Labilibaculum sp. DW002: one gene and its partner. The protein of the gene in region 1 interacts with the protein of each later gene in a pairwise test. Links are inferred from orthologs where the notes say so. Each region holds a gene or a part of one and is shown in the gene's direction. Other genes may lie near its edges. The genes, in order: L3049_RS07645 and rlmB.

Region 1 (5,911 bases):
ATGTATATTGGTGTAAGATCAATGCCTCCTCCAAACCAATAGGTACCATCATTAAGCTCAAAATATCTAACATTCATGTGAACAATGGGTACATAAGGATTCTCTGGATGCATAATAAGCGATACGCCAGTTGCAAAAAACTCATCGCCTTTTACATTGAGCTTAGTTTTAATTTTTTCAGGAAGAGGACCATGAACAGCGGAGAAATTAACCCCACCTTTTTCAATTGTATTTCCCTCTTTTATTACTCGGCTTCTTCCGCCTCCACCGCCATCTCGTTCCCAAAGATCTTCAATAAAGGATGCTTTTCCATCAGTAGTCTCAATGGCCTTGGTAATTCTATCTTGTAGTTGTTTAAATTTCTCTGCGATTTCTTCTTTATGCATAGAGGATTATTGTTGCGTGTGTTGTCTTTAGTAATATTCTGAATTATGCTTCTTTGTGAATGGTGTTTTTCTTTTTCTTAGATGAAAAGCGACTAATCATTTTCTTTTCAAAATTCCAGAAAAATCGAAATTGCCCTAGTATACTACCTACAATTAATAATAGGATTTGATAAGCTGGAGTGATGATAATAATACTCATTATTATTTTGATCATCAGGTTGGTTTCGGGCCCAATAGAAAGGTATTCAAATATTGGTTTCCTCACCATAACTGAAAGACTACCAGTTATGGAAAAGGTAATAAGGATTAATATTAGTTGAAGATTTGAATTGATCTCCCAACGTTTTTTAAGTTTCTCAAACATGAGGTTTTATTTAGAATAGTTTTGAATAAGCAAATATAATATAAAATACCTTTAAGTCTGAAATAGGAGAGGGATTTTCTGTTTGATTTTATTGATTAACCAATAGAATTTTAAATAAGGAAGTTTATGGCATAAAAAAACCGCCTCATATATGAGGCGGTTTTTGATATATTATTTGTATTTCTTATTCAGAAACTCTTTCTAACCATTTTACCATTACAAGCATGATGATCATTGAGATAGCACATGCACCAATAAATACTGTCCAAGTTAACCAGATAGGTACTCCAACGTAAAGCATAGCACCAAATACTAATAACTGGTTACCAGCACCTGTTGCACCTAACCAAAGACCTTGCATTAGACCTTGATACTGAGGAGGAGCTACTTTCGATACGAAAGAAATTCCAAGTGGACTAATGAAAAGCTCAGCAACAGTTAAGATGAAGTAAGCACCAACCAATAGGAATGGAGTTACTTTATCAGCCTCAGGAAGACCACCCATCTCAGTTACTTCAGAGAACAATGGTACATTAAGAGAACCAAAAGTCATCAATACATAAGCTAATGCAGCGATAAACATACCAATTGCAATCTTCTTAGGGGTAGATGGCTCAATTCCACGGTTACGTAACCATCCGAAGATACCTACAACAACTGGAGTTAAGAATACTACGAAGAATGGATTAGCCATTTGGAAAATCTCTGGATCAAAACTAAAGCCACCAATATTAAGTACAGTATAATCTCTAGCAAACATAGTAAGAGTTAAACCATTTTGGTGGAAAGAGAACCAGAAGAAGATAACAACTCCGAATACCGCTAATAAAGCGTAGATTCTTTGCTTAACTTCCTTAACATCCATCTGAGTAACGGTTGTGTTGTTTGCTTTAGCTTCAGCAGCTTTTTTCGCAGGATCTGGGAAGTTAGCTTTATTCTTAAGATAGATAACCAATGAAATTAACATAGCAACAATCGCAACAGCAAATGCATAATGGAAACCTTCATTAAATACATTTAAGTAATCATTACAAAAAGCAGTATAGTCAGTAATAGGAGAAGCACTTACTTGGTTTGCAATTTCATGAAATCTTTCCGCTGCTTTTTCTGTAAGCGTACCGCCTAGGTGTTGATGACATAGCTCAGGAAGATTGGCATTGTATTCAAAACCGGATCTTGCTAACCACCAACTTCTAATAGATGGAGCAATCATTGGAGCAAAAATACCACCAATATTAATAAACATATAGAATAAAGAGAAACCTGAGTCTCTAACCTTATCATACTTAGGATCATCGTACATCTGACCTACTAAGGCTTGTAAGTTACCTTTGAATAAACCATTACCAAATGCAATTACAGCTAAAGCAACACAGGTTGCAACTAGGTATAAAGTTAAGTTTGGAACTGGAGTTGGAGTTGGAATTGCAAGAAGCACGTATCCAAAAGCCATCATTAATAAACCTGCGAGAATAGTTCCTTTGTAGTTTTTAGTTTTATCGGCAATAACACCACCTAAAATAGCAAGGAAATAGATAGATGAATAGAAAGTTGCATAAATCCAACCAGCAGCGGTTCCATCTAAACCGAATTTAGCTTGTAAGAATAATACCAAGATAGCCATCATGGTATAGAATCCGAATCTTTCACCCATATTTGCTAAAGCAGCAGGAATCAGACCTTTAGGATGTCCTTTAAACATAGTTGTTTGTTTTAATTATTAATAGTTTTTACTTGTTTTCATGAGATGGACAAATATATAAAAAAAAACAAAAGAGAGTAATGATTTGTTAGCAGAATGAGTCTATTTAAAACGTTTTCGTAAGCAAATATGGAATTGAAAAGTTTAGTATCTTTGATATACAAGCCCAAAGCATTAGAAATAGTAAGATGTAACCGAGTATTTTCGGTATTGTAGCCAACAAAAAATTGACTTATGGATCCTGCACTGAAGACGATGATTGAAAATATGCCTGAAAAAACGGGTAAATCATTAGAAGAATGGAAAAAAATATTGAAAAAAAAATCATTCGAAAAACATTCGGAAGGGGTTAAATATCTAAAATCTGAATATAATGTTACACATGGGTTTGCGAATACAATTGTAACACTATCAAAAGAAGAAGATAATACATCAGAAGATCTTGTGGAATCTCAATACAAGGGAAAAGAAGAATTAATTCCGATCTACGAAGAACTTATCAAGTATCTTAAAACCTTAGGTTCTGATGTTACTATTACTCCCAAAAAAGGAAGTGTCAGCATTATTCGTAAACGACAATTTGTTTTAATTAAACCCGCAACCAAAACAAGAATTGATTTAGGCTTGAAAATAAAAGACAAGCCAATAGCGAATAGGCTTGAAAGCTCTGGACCTTTTGGAACAATGTGTACCCATAGAGTGAGAATTTCTGAATTGTCGGAAATTGATAATGAATTGAAAGCTTGGATACTAGAAGCATACGAAAAATCGAAATAAACTGGCTACCATTAAATGCAAATTAGCAAGTGGTTAGATACTTATTTTACGAGCAGTAGTCTAATTCTTTTTTCTTTATTTCAGAGTCAAAATTTAAAACTTAATTGATATGAAAGTATTCTCGGCCGAACAAATTTCAAAAATTGATACATTCACTATAGAACACGAGCCAATTGCTTCTATTGATTTAATGGAAAGAGCTTCATCTAAAATTTATAATTGGATCGTTGGGAAATTTCCTTCTCCTCAGAATTGCAAGATATTTATTGGACCTGGGAATAATGGAGGAGATGGTTTGGCTGTAGCTCGAATGCTTGCTGAGAAGAACTACTCTGTAGAAGTATTTCTGCTAAAAATAAGTGATAAAATAGCTTCAGATGCTCAGGTAAACTTGAGCCGAATTCAAAACAAAAAGAACCTGGATATTTATGAGCTTACCTCCATTGATAATATGCCTTGGTTGTTTCCAGATGACATCGTAATTGATGCTGTCTTTGGGTCAGGTTTGTCAAGACCATTAAGTGGATTGGCTCTTGAAATCGTGAATGCTATAAATGCTAGCGAGGCCAATGTTGTTTCTATCGATGTGCCATCAGGATTGATGTGTGAAGATAATTCTACGAACAATACGAGAGGAATTGTTCAAGCAGATTACACCTTAAGTTTTCAGTTTCCTAAATTGGCTTTTCTATTTCCTGAAAATGCTAAATATGTAGGCGAATGGGAAGTACTTCCAATCGACTTGCATCAAGAAATTATAAAATCAGAATTGACCCCTTATAAAATACTAAATAGAGAATTTGTAAAATCTCTTTTAATGCCAAGAAAGAAGTTCGATCACAAAGGAACTTATGGGCATGGTTTACTAATTAGTGGTAGTTATGGCAAAATGGGCGCAGCTATTTTGGCATCTCGCGCTAGTTTGCGTTCGGGAATAGGTTTGCTGACTTCTCATATTCCACGTTTGGGTTATCAAATAATGCAAACTGCAGTGCCTGAAACCATGGTTAGTATCGATCGATCGGATATTATTTTTACTGAATTCCCAAATTTAGATCAATTTAAGGCAATAGCTATTGGTCCTGGAATTGATAAAAAACAGAATTCCTACAAGGCAATGATCGATTTGCTAAAAGAGGTGAAAGTACCGATGGTCTTGGATGCAGATGCGATCAATATTATTGGTGAACATCCTGAGTTAAAAGATGACTTGCCAATGGGCTGTGTATTTACGCCTCATATGAAAGAATTTGAACGTTTGGTCGGAAAATCAAAGGATAGTTATACAAGAAACTGTATGCAAAGAGAATTTGCTAAAGAACATCAGCTTACATTGGTTTTAAAAGGAGCTTACACTGCAATTTGTTGTCCGGAAGGAAGTTGTTATTTTAATCCGACAGGAAATCCTGGAATGGCAACCGCAGGAAGTGGTGATGTACTAACTGGAATAATATTATCTTTGTTATCGCAAGGGTATTCTTCCCATGTGGCAGCAATAATAGGAGTGTATTTACATGGTTTAGCTGGCGATTTGGCATCTGTTGATCTTGGAATTGAAGCGCTTACAGCAAGTGATATTATCGACTATTTGCCAAAAGCATGGTTAAAACTAAAAAAATGATTACTCCAGCATAATTAAGCTAGGTCGTCTAGCGTTACTAATAATAGCGAATTCAAAAATAAAAAATATAGATTGTAATGAGCCGAATGATATTTAGAACCTCAATGGTATTTCTTACCATTATCTGCTTGCAATGGAATGTTAGTGCGCAAAAAAGAAGAACACTTGAAACTCCAAGTACAGTAATTTATGCTTTACCGCAAACAGTTATAAAGCTTGATGTAACAGCTGAGAAAACAATTTTGAAACGAGGACCTTTTGCCGAATATGCTAACAAATACCTCGGTATTACAGATGTTGTGTCAGCAAATGGAGTAGAGTGGAAATTGAAAACAATTAATGCTTCTTCGGTAGGAGAGGTTGATCCAGAACAATACCATAAATTAACCACTTCGGTTGATTATGAACCAAGTTTAATTGCTTTGAGCCCAACTGGCCTGATAAAAGGTTTTAATTTGAAGAAAAGCCAGATTATCGATGAGGATAAAGAGTTACTATTTACTTCTGTAGAGGATGTTGATATTGAGTATGGAAAATTCTCTATCGATCCAATAATAAAGTATAGAGAAGATACGATTTATAAGGTAGTTGAAACAGATACGGCTTTTATTAAAATACCTGTTCTTGAAAAGCAGGCCTTAACCAAGTCGTTAGAAGAAAAGGCCGAAGAAGCTGCTCATGAGATTTTTAAATTACGCAAAAGAAGATTTAAGATTTTAACTGCGAATTTTGAGGTTTTACCTCCAGATGGAAAAGCTTACGAAGTAATTGTAAGAGAACTTAGAAAGTTAGAAGATGAGTATTTATCTCTTTTTATAGGTAAGAAAGTAAGTTCTCTTCGGAATTTTCATTTTTCTTATACACCCAATAAAGGAGAAAACGGAGGTGTCGTTTTTAGAATGTCGCCACAAATGGGACCAGTTGGTGTGAACGATTTGGGAGGCAAACCAATTCGTATTGATTTTAAAAATTTAGAAAGCACTAGAGAATTAGCAATTATTCCAACAGCAGGTATCGCTCCACAAAAGCTAATTTCTTATCGTATTCCTGGTATAGCAGAT
Region 2 (16,372 bases), on another replicon or contig:
AAAAATAGTTTCTGTTAAAATTTCTTGTTCACTTTTGTCATGAATATTATTTTCAGAAATACCTTCTTTTTGGTAAAGCATTCTTAAATCTTGTATGAATTCATGTATCGGTTGAGAAATACTTTTTGAAATAATAAAGGCAGATATGGTACTTAGAGGCAGTATTATTGAAATGATCAGAAGAAGTATGAATCTACTGTTTTTACTGTTTTTTAACGATTCAAGACGGAATTCATCTGCCTTACTTTGTGCAAAGTCTGTTAAGATTTTTGTTTTCTGAAATAATAAATTCACATGTACAGCACCTTTATCTCGAGTAATGTTAGCTGCCTCAATATCATTTCCATTTGATTTCAGATAAATTACTTCATTTCTAATTTTTTTCCATTTCGTATAGGTTTTATAGGTGTCATTTACAATTTTTTTGTCGCCAAGAAAACGTTCTGAAACTAAGGAAAATGCATTTTTAATTTCTTTATCGTATTGATTTACTAAATTGATTGATTGATGTAATTGTTCTGTGTTATTTGCTAAAACAACATCTTTCATTGAACGGTGAATTGCATTGATCCCAATATTGATGTCTTTTACTGAATTACTAACAGTAAAAGGATGTTTGTAGATTGCTTCAGTGCTATTACCTATGTTTTTAACCAAAACAAAGGAGGTAATTCCGATTGTGAAACTAAAAAATAGAATGATTGAAAATCCGATAATAAGACGAGTTTGAAATTTAAGACTCTTCATATTTTATATGTTTGCCTGCTTGATTTGGCTTTTAATTATTTGGTTAAATAAAACATTAACACCTAAGATAGTCAACTAATTGGTAGTGTGCAAATTAAGTTTCGTATAAGGTGGTGTATCTAATTGGAAATTAAATATGATTATAGGTATGTTTGTATTTTAGCAGATTGTACAATTCACTTACTATTCAATCCGAATTTAAGACTTATACTTAAACAAAAAACCCCAAGTCTTTTAGCTTGGGGTTTTATTATTTGTAAAATAAAGTATCTTATCGTTTTTCCATTAGGACTATGTTTTCCACATGATGTGTGTGTGGGAACATGTCAACAGCTTGTATTTTAGTTACTTTATAAGCATGGTCCATCATCTCAAGATCTCTTGCTTGTGTTGCTGAATTACAACTGACATAAACAATTCGATTTGGGGCAGCCTGTAGAATAGTTTCAACCACATCAGCATGCATACCTGCTCTTGGTGGGTCAACAATCATCATATCAGGATGACCATGTTCAGCAATGAATTCCGCATTTAATACATTCTTCATATCACCAGCAAAGAAAGCCGTATTATCAATCCCATTAATTTCTGAATTCAACTTAGCATCTTCAATTGCTTCTGGCACATATTCAATACCAATTACTTTTTTAGCCTGACGAGCCACGAAATTAGCAATGGTTCCTGTTCCTGTATATAAGTCGTAAACAACTTCGTCTTTCTGAATATTAGCAAATTCACGAGTTTTGCTATATAATTCGTAAGCTTGTTCCGAATTGGTTTGATAGAATGATTTTGGTCCAATTTTGAACTTTAAATCTTCCATTTGCTCGAAGATATGATCTTCACCTTTATAAAGAATAACATCCTGATCAGTAATGGTGTCATTAGCTTTCTCGTTGATGATATACAATAATGAGGTAATCTCCGGGAATTTCTCAGCTATATGAGCCATAAGACCTTCGCGTTTCTCCACATCTTCGTGATAGAAAACAACGATAGCCATTACATCACCTGTTGTTGAGGTTCTGATAATTAGTGTGCGAAGAAATCCTTCCTGAGCACGAATATCGAAGAAGCTCAAATCATTGGCAAAAGCATATTCCTTAATTGCTAAACGAATGGCATTTGAAGGTTCTGCTTGAAGATGACATTTATTGATATCAACAACCTTGTCGAATAATTTTGGCACATGGAAACCAACAGCTGGTGTTCTAATAATTTCGTCTCCTAATGCAATTTCTTCATTTGTAAGATATCTTTTATTCGAAAAAGTGAATTCAAGCTTGTTACGGTAGAATTCTGTTTTTGCCGAAGGTAAAATTGGATTTGCCTCAGGTAAATCTATTTTTCCAATTCGACTTAAATTATCAAGAACTTCTTGTTGTTTGAAGTTTAGTTGTTCCTCGTATGGTAAGTTTTGCCACTTGCATCCTCCGCAGATACCAAAATGCTCACAAAAAGCATCTACTCTTAAATCAGAATATTTATGAAATACAACAGGATGACCCTCCATATAACTTTTACGTTTTTTTGTCACCTGCACATCCACAACATCGCCAGGTATCACATTGGTTACAAATACAACCTTATCGTCTACCTTAGCAATGGCCTTTCCTTCGGCTGCTAACTTTACTATTTCAATGTTTTCCAGTAAGGGTTTTCTGTTTCTTTTACGTCCCACGAGTACAATTGTTTTTAAATATGGCCACAAAGATACAATTTCAAATGATATGGTATCAATTTGTTAATTAATGAATGTGTAATTACTTATTTGTTTATATTTACCGTGTATTCCAAAGCCACATTTCAATTTTTATTAAAAGTACTATGAACAAGTTACTTGCTGTTTTTGCACTATTTGTATTGGTTTCGTGTGGAACAAAATCAACAACAAAAGTTCCATGTTTTGCATGGTTAGGAGGTCCTGGTGAAGCTACGGATATCGAATTAAAAGCCAACTTTACGGATTTAAAGGAAAAAGGTATTGATGGATTGATGTACAATGGAGGACATGATCCTGCGGTATATCAACGAGTAGGAAAAATTGCAAAAGAAGCAGGCCTCGAGTTTCATACTTGGATTCCAACCATGGTTCAGGGAAAGGATAAGAATATTTCTCCTGATTTATATGCCGTAAATGGGAATGGAGAATCTGCCTATGATAAACCTGCTTATGTAGATCATTATACTTTTTTGTGTCCAAATAAAGAAGAGGTTTATCAATATCTATCTAATTTATATACTAGCATTGCTGCTTTACCCGAAGTAGACGGAGTGCATTTGGATTATATCCGTTACCCGGATGTAATTTTGGCAGAAGGTCTGTGGGAGAAGTATGATTTAATTATGGATAAAGAATATCCTGAATTTGATTATTGTTATTGCGACAAATGCAAAGCTGATTTTAAAGCTAAATCGGGAATTGAGATTGCTAATCAGTCTCAAGCACGAGAAATCAATGAATGGAAAAAATTCCGTCAAGATTTAATTACAAAAATGGTAAATCGATTGGTGGAAGATGTACATGCAAAAGGCAAAAAGATTACTGCAGCAGTTTTTCCGGGGCCACATTCACACGCTGTAAAAATGGTTCGTCAGGAATGGGATCAGTGGAATTTAGATGCATTTTTACCAATGAACTACAACGATTTTTACTTGGAAGGAACCGAATGGATTGGGAAAATGTGCAAAGAATCATCTGAAAGTTTAAATGGACAGAAACCGGTTTACAGTGGATTGTTTATTTGTCCAAAACCAGATTCGAAAGCAAAAGAAGCAGATCCTGAAAACCATGGTTTACTTCCAGAAGAAATGGCAGAAGCAATAAGAGAATCAATGGTGAATGGAGCAGCAGGAATCTGCTTGTTTACACCTGATAGAATGACGGATGCACATTGGCTTGAATTTGAAAAAGCAATTCATAAGGATTATTCTAAGTAATAGAAATAACCTAGAGGGAATATTAAAAATAAAAAAAGGGAATTCAGTTTTGAATTCCCTTTTGTTTTAAATGTTTTTTGGTGATTCAATTTCAGTTAAATTCATTAATATTTCTTTGATGTCTTTTGTTCTGGCATTTGTATTTAGCCAGATTACAGCAGAATCAACAGAGCTGAAAATTTTTATATCAGTATTTAAATGTTGAATCCCTTCCATGAACAAAATTGTTTGCACTACTTGATCTGGGGTGCTGGTTATAACAGCAATTTTATCTACAAGATTGTAGATTTTATCGTTTTGAAAAAAAGTAGTGTAAAGTTCACTATCAGCAACAGAAGCTTTCAGTCTTAATTTTGTTACATCAATTAAAACATCAACTGGACTGGTGTGGTCTAAATTGGAAAAAACTTCCTGAAATTCATTAATCAATTCTCGCTGTACAACTTCCCCTCTACATGCCTTTATTAAAAGCCTGTGTTCATCCCAAAATGAGTATTTTACAAATTTCATTACTTAACAATGTTTGTTAATATATTGTTTTATACATAGATAGTGGTTTTTTTTAATGGTTTGCAAATGTAATTCTTTTTCTAAAACTAACAAATGACATGATTACTTAGAGGATAAAATATTAGGTTTGCAGAATAATTAAACACAACAACTAACAAAAAATATAATCATGAATCATTTGTTTGTACCCAATTCGGGGCGAGTAAATTTAAAGGATATTGTTTTTGATGAGAAATTGTCATTAAAAGTAGATCAGTTTTTAAGAGAATATGAGCATGTTGAAATTTTGAGTCAATATGGCTTACCTGTTATGAACAAGCTATTGCTTCATGGAAAATCGGGTTGTGGAAAAACAATGACTGCAAGGGCATTAGCAAATCATCTTGGAAAAAAGTTGAAAACCATTAATTTGGGAAATATTGTTTCTTCTAAATTAGGCGAAACTTCAAGGAATATTGCCGCAGCCTTTAAAATGGTTGAAACACAAGAAGCTGTATTGTTTTTTGATGAATTCGATTCTCTAGGTAAGGAAAGGGACTACGATAATTCCGATAGTAGTGAAATGAAAAGGGTTGTGAATAGTATGATTCAATTGATTGACTCTTTACCCAAGAACTCAATTATTATTGCTGCAACCAATCAATTGGGTTTAATTGATGAGGCATTAATTCGACGTTTTGAATTGAAGCTTGAATTTCACAATCCAGATGCCAAATATCTCGATGAATTATACGATAAGTTGATTTCGAAATATCCAGAAGAATATCAGAAAGTGAATCGAATTTATGATATTTCATTTGCAGAGGCAGAAACAATTGTAATGCAGGAAGTAAAAGAAAATATTATAAAGTCAGAGCTCCTAAAAAAAGAGCAAAAAATGCAGCAAGATCAACTTCACATTATTTGTGAAAATTAGGATGTTTGTATTTACTGATTAATGATTACGAATAACTGCGAACTGTTGTTATCTTTGTCGCTTTAATAGAAAAATCTGAATTGGTATGATCTCATTAAACAATCTTACGGTTGAATTTGGCGGCTTTACTTTGTTTAAGCAAGTTAGTTTTATTGTGAATACTCGCGATAGAATCGGTTTGGTGGGAAAGAATGGTGCAGGAAAATCAACACTCTTAAAAATCTTTGCTGGAAAACAGGAGGCTACTAAGGGGACAGTTAGTATACCTAACGAGATTAAGATTGGATATTTGCCTCAGCAAATGAAGCATGAGGATGGAAGAACGGTAATTGAAGAAGCTTTAACTGCTTTTGAAGAAGTGATTCAATTGGAGAAGGAGATTGCTCAAATAAATAATGAGATTGCCGAGCGTACAGATTACGAATCAGAGGAATATATGAAATTGATAAATCGTTTAACGGAAAAGAACGATAGGTTTCATATGATGGGAGGAGAGAATATTCAAGCTGAAGCAGAGCGTACTTTGTTAGGTTTAGGATTTTTACGTAGCGATTTTAATCGTCAGACTGATGAGTTTTCAGGCGGATGGCGAATGCGTATAGAATTGGTAAAGATATTACTTCGTCGTCCTAATGTATTTCTACTGGATGAGCCGACTAACCACTTGGATATTGAATCGATTCAATGGCTGGAAGATTTCTTGAAAACTTATCCTGGAGCTGTTGTGCTGGTTTCTCATGATAGAGCATTTCTTGATAATATTACCAATCGTACGGTTGAAATCTCGGTTGGAAAAATATACGATTATAAAGTATCCTATACAGAGTATGTCCAATTACATGCCGAGCGACGTGAGCAGCAGATGAAAGCTTACGTGAATCAGCAAAAAATGATTAAGGATACCGAAGATTTTATAGAACGATTCCGTTATAAAGCTACTAAGTCGGTTCAGGTACAATCACGTGTAAAGCAATTAGAAAAGCTGGATCGAATTGAAGTAGATGAGGTTGACAATTCAAAGTTGAATTTGAAATTCCCACCAGCGCCTCGTTCAGGAGATTTGGTTTGTCAGGTGAAAGATTTGAGTAAATCTTATGGCGATAATCTAGTATTGAAAGACCTAGAGTTTGTTATTGAGCGTGGTGAAAAGTTAGCCTTTGTTGGTAAGAATGGCGAAGGTAAGTCGACCCTTGTAAAAGTGTTGATGGGCGAGTTGGATCATACGGGTATTTGTAAAATTGGACATAATGTGAAGATCGGTTACTTTGCACAGAATCAGGCGATGTTACTTGATGAGAATAAAACGGTTTTCGATACAATTGATGATGTTGCCGTGGGAGATGTACGAACTAAGATTCGTGATATTCTGGGAGCATTCATGTTTGGTGGCGAAGATATCGATAAGAAGGTGAAAGTTTTATCAGGAGGAGAGCGTTCGCGATTGGCTATGATTCGTCTTTTGCTGGAACCTGTAAACTTGCTTGTTCTTGATGAGCCTACCAACCATCTTGATATGAAATCGAAGGATGTGTTAAAAGAAGCACTTTTGAAATTTGAAGGAACGGTAATTGTTGTTTCGCACGATAGAGAGTTTCTGGATGGTTTATCTTCTAAGGTATATGAGTTTACGAATAAGAAGATAAAAGAACATTTGGGTGGTATTTATTCATTTCTTCAGAATAAGAAAATGGATTCTTTGAAGGAGCTGGAAGTAAAGAAAAATATCGTACAAACGCAGGTGGAAATAGCTCCTTCGGATAATAAAATGAATTATTTGGAGCGCAAAGAAATGAGTAAAAAGATTTCCAAAATGGAAAGGGCGGTCTCTACTGCAGAAGACAATATTGCGCGTTTCGAAGAGCAAATTGTCGAGATGGAAGACATGCTAGCCAATCCAGAAAAAATGCAAGATCAAAGTTTGTTCTCAAAATATGAACAAGCAAAGAAAGATCTTGAAAATGAAATGACAGCGTGGGAGAATTACAATGAAGAACTTGAAAATTTAATTGCTGAAAAAGGAGAATAAGAGTGGGGCTATACTCAAAAAAAATGTGAATAATATTCTTAGTGATTTTTGCGTGATTTTTCTTTATCTTAAAAGAAAAAATGCCCAAACTATCTGCTCACCCAACCCATCTTAACGAACGCATTAAATCCCTCGATATCCTTCGCGGATTTGCCCTTTTAGGGATTTTACTAATTAATATTCTTCTGTTCGCATTGCCGAATGCCGCATTTTCAAACCCTTCGGTTATGGGGGACTTATCCTCTTCAGATCACTTTTCGTATTATTTGGTTCATGTTTTTGGAGAACTTAAATTCATGACAATGTTTTCGATCCTTTTTGGAGCAGGAATACTTCTGTTCATAACAAGGTTAGAGAATAAGGAAATTGATGGTTCTAAAATTCACATTAGAAGAATGCTTTGGCTTCTTTTATTTGGTATGATACATGCCTATTTTATCTGGTTTGGAGACATTTTAGTAGCCTATTCCTTAATTGGTTTAATTGCAGTTTTATTACGAAAAATGAAGGATCAATGGAAGATTGTATTGTGTGTAATTTTGTACCTCATTCCAATGGGATTTTTCTATATGATTGGTAGCCTTTTTGAAAGTATGCCTAAAGAAATGGCAGCAGATGCAATGAAAGATTTTAGTCCATCACAAGACCTATTAAAGGCAGAAATTGATTTGTACCAAGTTGGTTCGTGGTTCGATATTTTTGTGAAACGTGCTAAATTGAATATGAATTATCAAGTTGGATCATTTTTTATGCTCTCTATGTGGAGAACTACTGGGATGATGCTTTTGGGTATGGTTCTATTGAATAAAGGCATATTGTCTGCTGAAAAATCAAAATTGTTTTATTTGATTTTGGCTGTTGTTGGATTAACTGTTGGAACTCTTTTCAGTAATGAGGGAATTCATCAGATGATTGAAGCAAAGTGGGAGGTAATCCATTTTTTTAAGTTTGGTTATCAATTTAATTATTTCGGCAGCTTATTCACTTCTTTAGGCTACATTGGCTTGATCATCTTGATTTATCAAATGAAAATTTTACAATTTTTGACAAAAGCTCTCGAAGCAGTTGGTCGAATGGCTTTTACGAACTACCTTTGCCAATCCATAATTTGTTCCATCATTTTTTATAGTTATGGCTTTGGAATGTTTGCACGCTTCTCTAGAATTGAACTGCTTGCATTGGTCGCACTGATCTGGATATTCCAAATGATTTCATCTTATTACTGGTTGAAATATTATAGAATGGGACCATTTGAATGGTTGTGGCGTTATCTAACTTATAAAGAAAAACCACAATTATCACTAAATGTAAAACACCAATAAGCAAATTGATAAATGGCTAAACAAAGACAGGAAATGTTGTTCGGAATTAGAGCAACGATGGAAGCGATTAAAAGCGAAAAAGAAATAGAAAAAGTATTACTACAAACTGGTTTATCTGGTAACTTATTTCAAGAATTATTCGATTTAATTCGCGAAAAAGGTGTAGAATATCAATTTGTGCCTTCTGAAAAGATAAAATCTTTAGATCAGCATAATAATCAGGGTGTTATTGCTTTAATTGTGCCAATTCCTTACCAGGAAATAGAGGACGTGATTCCGCAGATTTTAGCGGAAGGGAAAACACCTTTAATTTTGATTTTAGATCAGATTACTGATGTGAGAAACTTTGGAGCTATCGCTCGTTCAGCAGAATGTGCTGGGGTACAGGCGATCATTATTCCATTCAAAAACTCGGCTAAGATTACACCAGATTCAATTAAAACATCAGCTGGAGCTTTGTATAACATTCCAGTTTGTAGAGTTCAAAATTTGAAAACAACAGCGCGTAATTTAAAGAAAGAAGGAATTCGTATTGTAGCTGCAACTGAGAAAGCAGAAAAAGTATATACAGAAGGAGATTTTTCATTGGCTACTGCAATTATTATGGGGTCAGAGGATACTGGTATCGAAGATGCATTGTTGCGCTTAGCGGATGAGCAAGTTAAAATTCCAATTACAGGTTCTATTGAATCTTTAAATGTATCGGTTGCTGCATCACTAATGGTGTATGAAGCGGTTCGTCAAAGAGGATAAATAGTAAACAAGACGATATATCGAACGCAAGAATTTAATTCTTGCGTTTTTTATTTTTCTTTAACCCAGCTTGGCATATCAGCCGATTTGGGTTTTCTGCCATAAAAGAAATCATCTAAAGGAACAGCAATTCGTCTAAACAGAGGCGAATGTTTTATGCCCCAACGAATAGAGTTGTGCAGAAGGTTATCTGGGTGGGAATATGGGCAAGTAGCCATGCAACGACCACAATCTGTGCCTGCTTTAGCCCAGTAGGTAAAGCATGCCTCAGAATTAATTTGCCAGCGTTTAATACCATTTACTTGTTTTGGGGTATCAAAAGATATTGCTTTGCTTGGACAAACATCGGCACATTTCTTACAGCGGTTGCAGAAATCTAACATACTGTGGTTCTGTTGATATTTGTGAACTGGAATTTCAAAATTAGTTGTAACAACCCCTAAGCGAACTCGAGGACCCTCTTTTGGAGTCATTAATAAGCCCATACGGCCAATTTCTCCTAATCCAGCATCTCTTGCTACCAAAGGACAAACAACTTCGTAATTTCCATCAATATGAGCTTTGGCCGAATAGCCTAAGCTTCTTAAAAATTGACCAATTTGTATCGCAATTCGACCTGCTTCTAAATATTGTTGTCCTGATTCCATGACAATTGAGGCTTGCGGTGCTGCAGTCACCATTTCTTGCGTCATTTCTACAGTAAATGCAATTGCATATTGATGATGCTCTTTTATTTCTTGCCCATAACTTTCTCCTCGGCCTTTATGGGAATAATAGTGGTAGTTTTCTATTTTAGTAAAACCAATGTTCAAAGCTCCTAATTTCTTACTCCATCCAATTAAAAATTCTAACATTCTTTCAGGAGATATCTCTTCTTTCTTTTGGTTTACAGGGCCATCAATGGCATCTTTAAATTGATCTACAGTGTAAAAACTTGCGTTAGATGCTGCATAGGCCAATTTATTGTAAAAGATTGATTTGTTAGATAATAGACCTGCTTCTTTTCGAAATTCATTGTCAGTTGCCTTACGATTTGGATTCTTTGAGTAATAATCTTCGTACCTCTGACTCCCTGGTTTTAATTCATTTCTCGAGAACATGATGTCCCGCTCATCAATTTGTGTTTTAGGAAAGCGATCAGTTCTATTTTTCGAAGTAGGTAGTGGAATACTAAATGCTACTGCTGTTAATATCAGATCAATTAATAGTATGATTGCTACAATTTCCCATGAATATTGCCAAGATAAAAAATAAGGAATTGGCAAAATTATTGCAATAAGGAGAGCTCTAAAACTTGCTCTTTTCTCATTCTCGAACCAGAATATAATAGCACTATATAACAGCCCAATAAAGAATATAATAGCACAAGTCAAACAAAAATATAATGCCAAAGTAGATATCAAATCCATAGGAGTAAAAATTTAGAGGATTGAAAGATAAAAGTATTTTCGCAGCTTGCTTTTGTTTCCTTCTAATTTGGACTCTTTCTTTGGTTGAGTTTGGTTTAAAAAAGAATTACCCGAATCAAATGAATTTGATCCGGGTAATTATCTATAGTAATATTAGGGTTAGAATGCTTTTTTATTCTGATTACTGAAAGTTGCTTACATCACTTGTGTTTGCTACGCTTTTCAGATTCAGCACCGCTAATTTGCATAAATTAATTCTTCTATGCAAACGTTTCCTTAATCTTTTTACTAATACTTCAATATTTATGGGTATAATCCCAACTTATACCTTATAAACAAAGGCATTAATGCTCATACCAGCACCTACTGATGCGAATATAAGGTTATCTCCTGTTTCAAATTCATGACCTTCCAATTCTCCTTTCGCAATCATATCGTAAAGAATAGGTACGGTTGCTACCGAGTTATTTCCCATTTTTTTGATAATCATTGGCATAATATCTTCCGGAACTTTTCTTTCACCGTACAAGCGAAATAAGCGTTTGGCAATGGCCTCGTCCATTTTTTCGTTGGCTTGATGGATTAGAACTTTTTTGATATCATTTAATCCTAAGCCAGCTTTTTCTATACTCTCCTTTACCAATTGCGGCACATTTGAAATAACATATTCGTAGATTTTATGCCCGTGCATTTTTATGAATAGATTGTTGCTGTTTCCTTCAAAATCAATATTGTCCGAAACATCCGCACGTAAAAAGAATGCTTCGTTTTTAGTGTCGGTTCTCATGGCATGAGACAATATTCCAGATTCTTCTTCTGCTTCACATGCTTCTAATATCGTTGCACCTGCTCCATCTGCATAAATCATAGAATCTCTATCGTGAGGATCGCAAACCCTTGAAAGGGTTTCAGCACCAATAACCATTACACGTTTAGCATCGCCCGATTTTATGAAGTAGTTAGCTTGAATCATGGCTTGAATCCAACCAGGACATCCGAAAAGAATATCGTAGGCTACGGTTTGCGGGTTTTCGATTTGAAGCAGATTCTTCACTTTTGCAGCTAAACAAGGCAATTGATTTGTTAAAGTGGAATCAGGTTTTACATCGCCGAAATTATGAGCAACAAGAATATAATCAAGACTTTCTTTATCGATTCCGGATGATTCTAACGCTCTGCTTGCAGCGATATAAGCCAAATCAGAATTTTGCTGATCAGTAGCGGCATATTTTCTTTCTGTAATTCCAGTTATATCCTTAAATTTCTCAATAATTTCCTCATTGGGAGTTTCAATTTTTTTGCCATTAGGCTCGAAAAAATCATGATTCAAAAAGTGTTCATTTTTAACTTGGACAGTTGGGATATAACTACCCGACCCAACAATTTTCGAAAATCTTTTGGTACTCATTGTTATTGTTTTTGTTTCAAATAATAAATATGCCCTTTGTTTATGGAGCACAAAATTTTCTTAGAGACTAGTTCTTTATGTGTCCGAAAGATTAATGTTTAAAAGCCAAATCGTACGAAGATTTGGCGTTAGGTGTGGGGCTAAGGTAAAAAATAAATTTAAAATGGATGATTTTTTAACAAGAAATTAAGATCTGAAACAGTTAGTGTTAGTTGAAAGTTGTTTATAATAAATGACTTGAGTGTTTGGGAGCTTATTTTAATAGTTTTTCTTTTAAGCTCTTATCAACAGGTTTTTTGCACAGCCAAATACCAAATAGTGCTTGTTTAAATGATAATCCATTAATGGAATCTTTTAATTCACCATTTTTATAAACCATGGTACCGCTTTCGGTTGTGTACATAAATTCAAAAACATCCTCTTTTTCAATGCCTCCACTAAAAACAGAGATAAACTCGTCAATTTCTGATTGAATATGTGCCATTTCACCATTGGTTGAGTTTTTAAATCCATCTCTAGTTGCCTTTTCCATTTTTTCAGACGTAATTAGACCAGAAATTATTTGAAGACGAATTCCCATGCTTTCATCTTTTGAAATGATCTGCTCAGCATCATTTATATCTGTAGAAAGATACAATCCCATTGCATACATATCCATCCATAATTTAACTCTTGTACCTGCACCTTGCAATTGCATCCGATTTTCTTTTACGAGCATTTCGTTTGGAAGCTCAACGCCTCCTACTTTAGTTTGAGAAAAAGCAGATAAACTTGAGATTAAAAATAGTAGGATAAGAAAATTTTTCATTGTGTTTTTTTTGTGGTGTGTGGTGAAAATAATTTAAGTTTTAGGCATAAAAGAGTTTGGCATAACACAGGTAAAAAGTGGCTATAATATTAACTAAATAATTGAGCCAAAGTGGGTATTGTCTTTTGCCAGATTTTAAATCTCCATTTACAATATAGATAAAAGTAAAGAACACTCCAAAAGACCACATTAATAGAAATGACCAGTTAAAGCTCGAAACATCATGTGTTTTGTACGTTTGCACCACTTGTGGGATCACTCCAATACTTAAAATTATATTTCCGAACCATCCTAATGATTCAAAAAAATCCAGTTTTTTAATCGCAGTTTTCATATTTGTTGATGTCTTAGTTTACGAGTTTATTAAAATCATCGCCAGTTGGGTTCTGGAATACACGAAGATTAAATTCAGGAACAATTGCTAAAATATGATCGAAAATATCAGCCTGTATGGCTTCGTAGTTGGCCCAGGCTTGATCATTTGAAAAAACATAGATTTCTAATGGTAGACCTTTTTCTGTAGGCTGCAATTGACGAACAAGAAAGGTCATCCCATCATGAATCTTTGGATTTTGGTGCAGATAAGCTTCAACATATTTTCGGAACGTACCAATATTGGTTAATCTTCTTTGATTAATAGGAATTTCGCCTTCGGAATTGTCGGTTCTAATTTCCTTCTTTTTTTCAATCAGATAGTCCTTTAATAAGTGAATTTTTTCAAATTTTACGATTTCTTCGTCACTTAGAAAATGAATGGATTTGACATCTATGTTTAAATGGCGTTTTATTCTTCTTCCTCCAGATTCTTCCATTCCTTTCCAGTTGCTGAAAGATTCAGATACAAGTGAATAGGTAGGAATCGTGCTAATGGTTTTATCCCAATTCTGAACTTTAACAGTGTTCAAACTAATATCTATTACAGTTCCATCTGTACCCTTGGAAGGCATGGAAATCCAATCTCCAATATTTACCATTTTGTCAGCTGAAAGCTGAATAGAAGCAACAAAGCCAAGTATAGTGTCCTTGAAAATTAATAAAATAACGGCAGCAAAAGCTCCCATTCCAGCAATTATTGTTAATGGATCCTTATCTATAAATAGAGCTAAAATGGAAATAATTCCCATTGCATAGAAAAAGATTTTTACAATTTGCAAAAAGCCTTTTATAGGTCTTGTTTTGCTAACAGGTCTTGTATTGTAAATGTCGTTACCTGCATTTAGAAAAGTATCAATTAGCATAATTGCCAATATCACCATATAAACATAGGCTCCATTCTGGAGAAAATTACTTAAGCCGATATGATCAATTAGACCAGCACTATAGTAAATTATTGAGGCTGGAGCAAAGTGAGCAATTTTATCGAATACTTTTCTTTCGAGAAGGATATCATCCCAATGTGTTTTGGTTTTGCGAACAAGCTTTGTAATGATTGATATGAGAACTTTTTTTGCAATTAAATCAGCGGCCCAAGCTACTATAAGAACGATAATAACGGCAATTATGGACTGTAAAATGATCGCCCAATATTCGGTTATGCCTCCATTTACTAACCAATTCTTTAATTGAACGCCTAAAAGCTCTTTCATGAGATATTAATTTATATGTTTTAAATAAAAAATCTAAGATATCTATTCCTATCTGCAATTGAAAAGTGAAAGTCATAATATTTTGTACTTTTAGCTTATAAACAACAAAACAACAACTATGAATAAGAAAGGATGTTTAATTGTGATGCTAATTTCGATTACGAGTTTCGCATTTGGGCAAGTTAATTTTGAAGATTACTTTGAGAATAAAACTTTGCGAGTTGATTACCTAATGGGTGGAAGTGCAAAAGATCAAACGGTATTTATCAAAGAATTAAAAGAAGAACCGTTTTGGGGAGGTAGTAAAACGAACCTGATTGATCAATTTGGCTTTGGAACATTTAAATTCAAATTAATTGATGCAGAAACTAAAGTTTTGCTGTATTCTAAAGGTTTTAACTCATTGTTTCAGGAATGGCAAACAACAGCAGAAGCCAAGGAGTTAAAAAGGGCTTTTTATCAAGTAAATGTGATGCCTTTTCCTAAGAGACCTGTTTTATTCGTTTTAGAATCGAGAAAATGGAATGGGGAAATGGAACAAATATTCGAGTATGAAATTGATCCATCTAATTATTTTATTGGTAAAGAAAAGCCAAATACTATCGTATCAAATCGTGTAATGGGAGAAGGAGATCCTGCGACAAGTGTCGATGTTGCATTTATTGCAGAAGGATATACTCAGGAGGAAATGGGTAAATTTAGAGCTGATGTGAAACGAATTGCAGGCTACTTGTTTGATGTGCCTCCATTTAAACATTATCAGAATAATTTTAATATTTACGCTCTGGAAGCGATTTCGGAAGAGTCGGGCACAGATGTTCCTGGTGAGAATATTTACAAGAATACTGCGGTTAATACTACCTTTTACACTTTTGATATTGATCGGTACTTAACAACATTTGATATTAAAACGATGCATGATATTGCAGCTAATGTGCCTTACGATCATATTTTTGTTTTAATTAATACAGAAAAATATGGTGGGGCAGGAATCTATAATTACTACACCTCATGTTCCTCTGATCATAAATTGTCAAGAGAAGTAGCAAGTCATGAATTTGGACATGGTTTTGTTGGTTTGGCTGACGAATATTATACTTCTGAAGTGGCTTACGAAGATTTCTACAATTTGGAAATTGAGCCTTGGGAACCGAATTTAACAACCTTAGTTGATTTTGATAAAAAGTGGAAGCGAATGTTGAATGATTCAATTCCAATTCCAACACCTAGAACTGAAGAATACAATGATAAAGTTGGTCTATTCGAAGGCGGTGGCTATATGAGTAAAGGGATATATTCTCCTGTACGAGATTGTAAAATGAAATCGAATAACAAAGATGAATTTTGTCCGGTTTGTGAAGAGGCCGCAGAAAAGATGATTTTATTTCAGATTGGAAAATAAATTAAGCTTTTGTTAAGGAATATAAAAAATGCGCTTCAATTTGAAGCGCATTTTTTTTAAGAGGAACATGATTATTTGTCGTCTTCTTGTTTTTTTGCCATTCCGTAGAATATTAAAAGAGCAACTCCTCCAAATAAAAAGATCATTGAAAAGTAAGACACTTCCTCGTTTAGACCGGTGTAGGCGTCTAAAATATTTCCAATAAGAATTCCAATAGCCAGTCCAATAAGAAGAACTCCATATTTCAAACTCTCTAGAGTGCTGCACTTTTTATCTCCTACTAAAGTGCTAAGATCCATACCTTTTTCGATTAAGGCTTTTCTTTCTTTATGGCGATGTACTAAAAATACGATTAATGGTATAATGCCAAATACTGAAATGATTGCTACTACTCCTGTTATATCCATCTTATGGGTTTTTTGATTAAAATGATTTTTTTTTTCGAAACTAAATCGTCTTACTGATTTTTGCATTCAACTTTAGGACGCGGCCTGTTTCAATCAGGTTACACATTTTTTAAGAAAATTTTAACGCTTTAATTTATC

What was found.
Region 2: the proteins of L3049_RS07645 (region 1) and rlmB interact in binary tests that used the Escherichia coli proteins (3 or more experiments, as listed by UniProt). The link is inferred for Labilibaculum sp. DW002 from one-to-one orthologs.

Annotation. Positions count from the first base shown.
Region 1 is NZ_JAKJSC010000001.1:2,003,813-2,009,723, reverse strand. Bases 2,746-5,594 are described here. They hold L3049_RS07645 (NAD(P)H-hydrate dehydratase), read left to right. Parts: upstream 2,746-3,338; coding sequence 3,339-4,850; downstream 4,851-5,594. Other genes in these bases: L3049_RS07640 (DUF4831 family protein), read left to right, coding at 4,928-5,594; L3049_RS07650 (DUF4287 domain-containing protein), read left to right, coding at 2,746-3,229. In the rest of the region: hemF (oxygen-dependent coproporphyrinogen oxidase), read right to left, coding at 1-386; L3049_RS07660 (DUF6787 family protein), read right to left, coding at 430-750; L3049_RS07655 (peptide MFS transporter), read right to left, coding at 935-2,452; more of L3049_RS07650, read left to right, coding at 2,687-2,745; more of L3049_RS07640, read left to right, coding at 5,595-5,911. UniProt on the Escherichia coli protein: Bifunctional enzyme that catalyzes the epimerization of the S- and R-forms of NAD(P)HX and the dehydration of the S-form of NAD(P)HX at the expense of ADP, which is converted to AMP.
Region 2 is NZ_JAKJSC010000002.1:100,310-116,681, forward strand. Bases 7,520-10,343 are described here. They hold rlmB (23S rRNA (guanosine(2251)-2'-O)-methyltransferase RlmB), read left to right. Parts: upstream 7,520-8,473; coding sequence 8,474-9,214; downstream 9,215-10,343. Other genes in these bases: L3049_RS12130 (DUF418 domain-containing protein), read left to right, coding at 7,520-8,461; L3049_RS12140 (4Fe-4S dicluster domain-containing protein), read right to left, coding at 9,265-10,343. In the rest of the region: L3049_RS12100 (ATP-binding protein), read right to left, coding at 1-747; 23S rRNA (uracil(1939)-C(5))-methyltransferase RlmD, read right to left, coding at 1,019-2,428; L3049_RS12110 (glycoside hydrolase family protein), read left to right, coding at 2,575-3,687; L3049_RS12115 (hypothetical protein), read right to left, coding at 3,754-4,197; L3049_RS12120 (AAA family ATPase), read left to right, coding at 4,367-5,113; L3049_RS12125 (ABC-F family ATP-binding cassette domain-containing protein), read left to right, coding at 5,199-7,139; more of L3049_RS12130, read left to right, coding at 7,220-7,519; more of L3049_RS12140, read right to left, coding at 10,344-10,623; L3049_RS12145 (3-oxoacyl-ACP synthase III family protein), read right to left, coding at 10,946-12,031; L3049_RS12150 (chalcone isomerase family protein), read right to left, coding at 12,285-12,839; L3049_RS12155 (PQ-loop repeat-containing protein), read right to left, coding at 12,880-13,173; L3049_RS12160 (mechanosensitive ion channel family protein), read right to left, coding at 13,187-14,425; L3049_RS12165 (M64 family metallopeptidase), read left to right, coding at 14,544-15,827; L3049_RS12170 (DUF6249 domain-containing protein), read right to left, coding at 15,899-16,234. UniProt on the Escherichia coli protein: Specifically methylates the ribose of guanosine 2251 in 23S rRNA.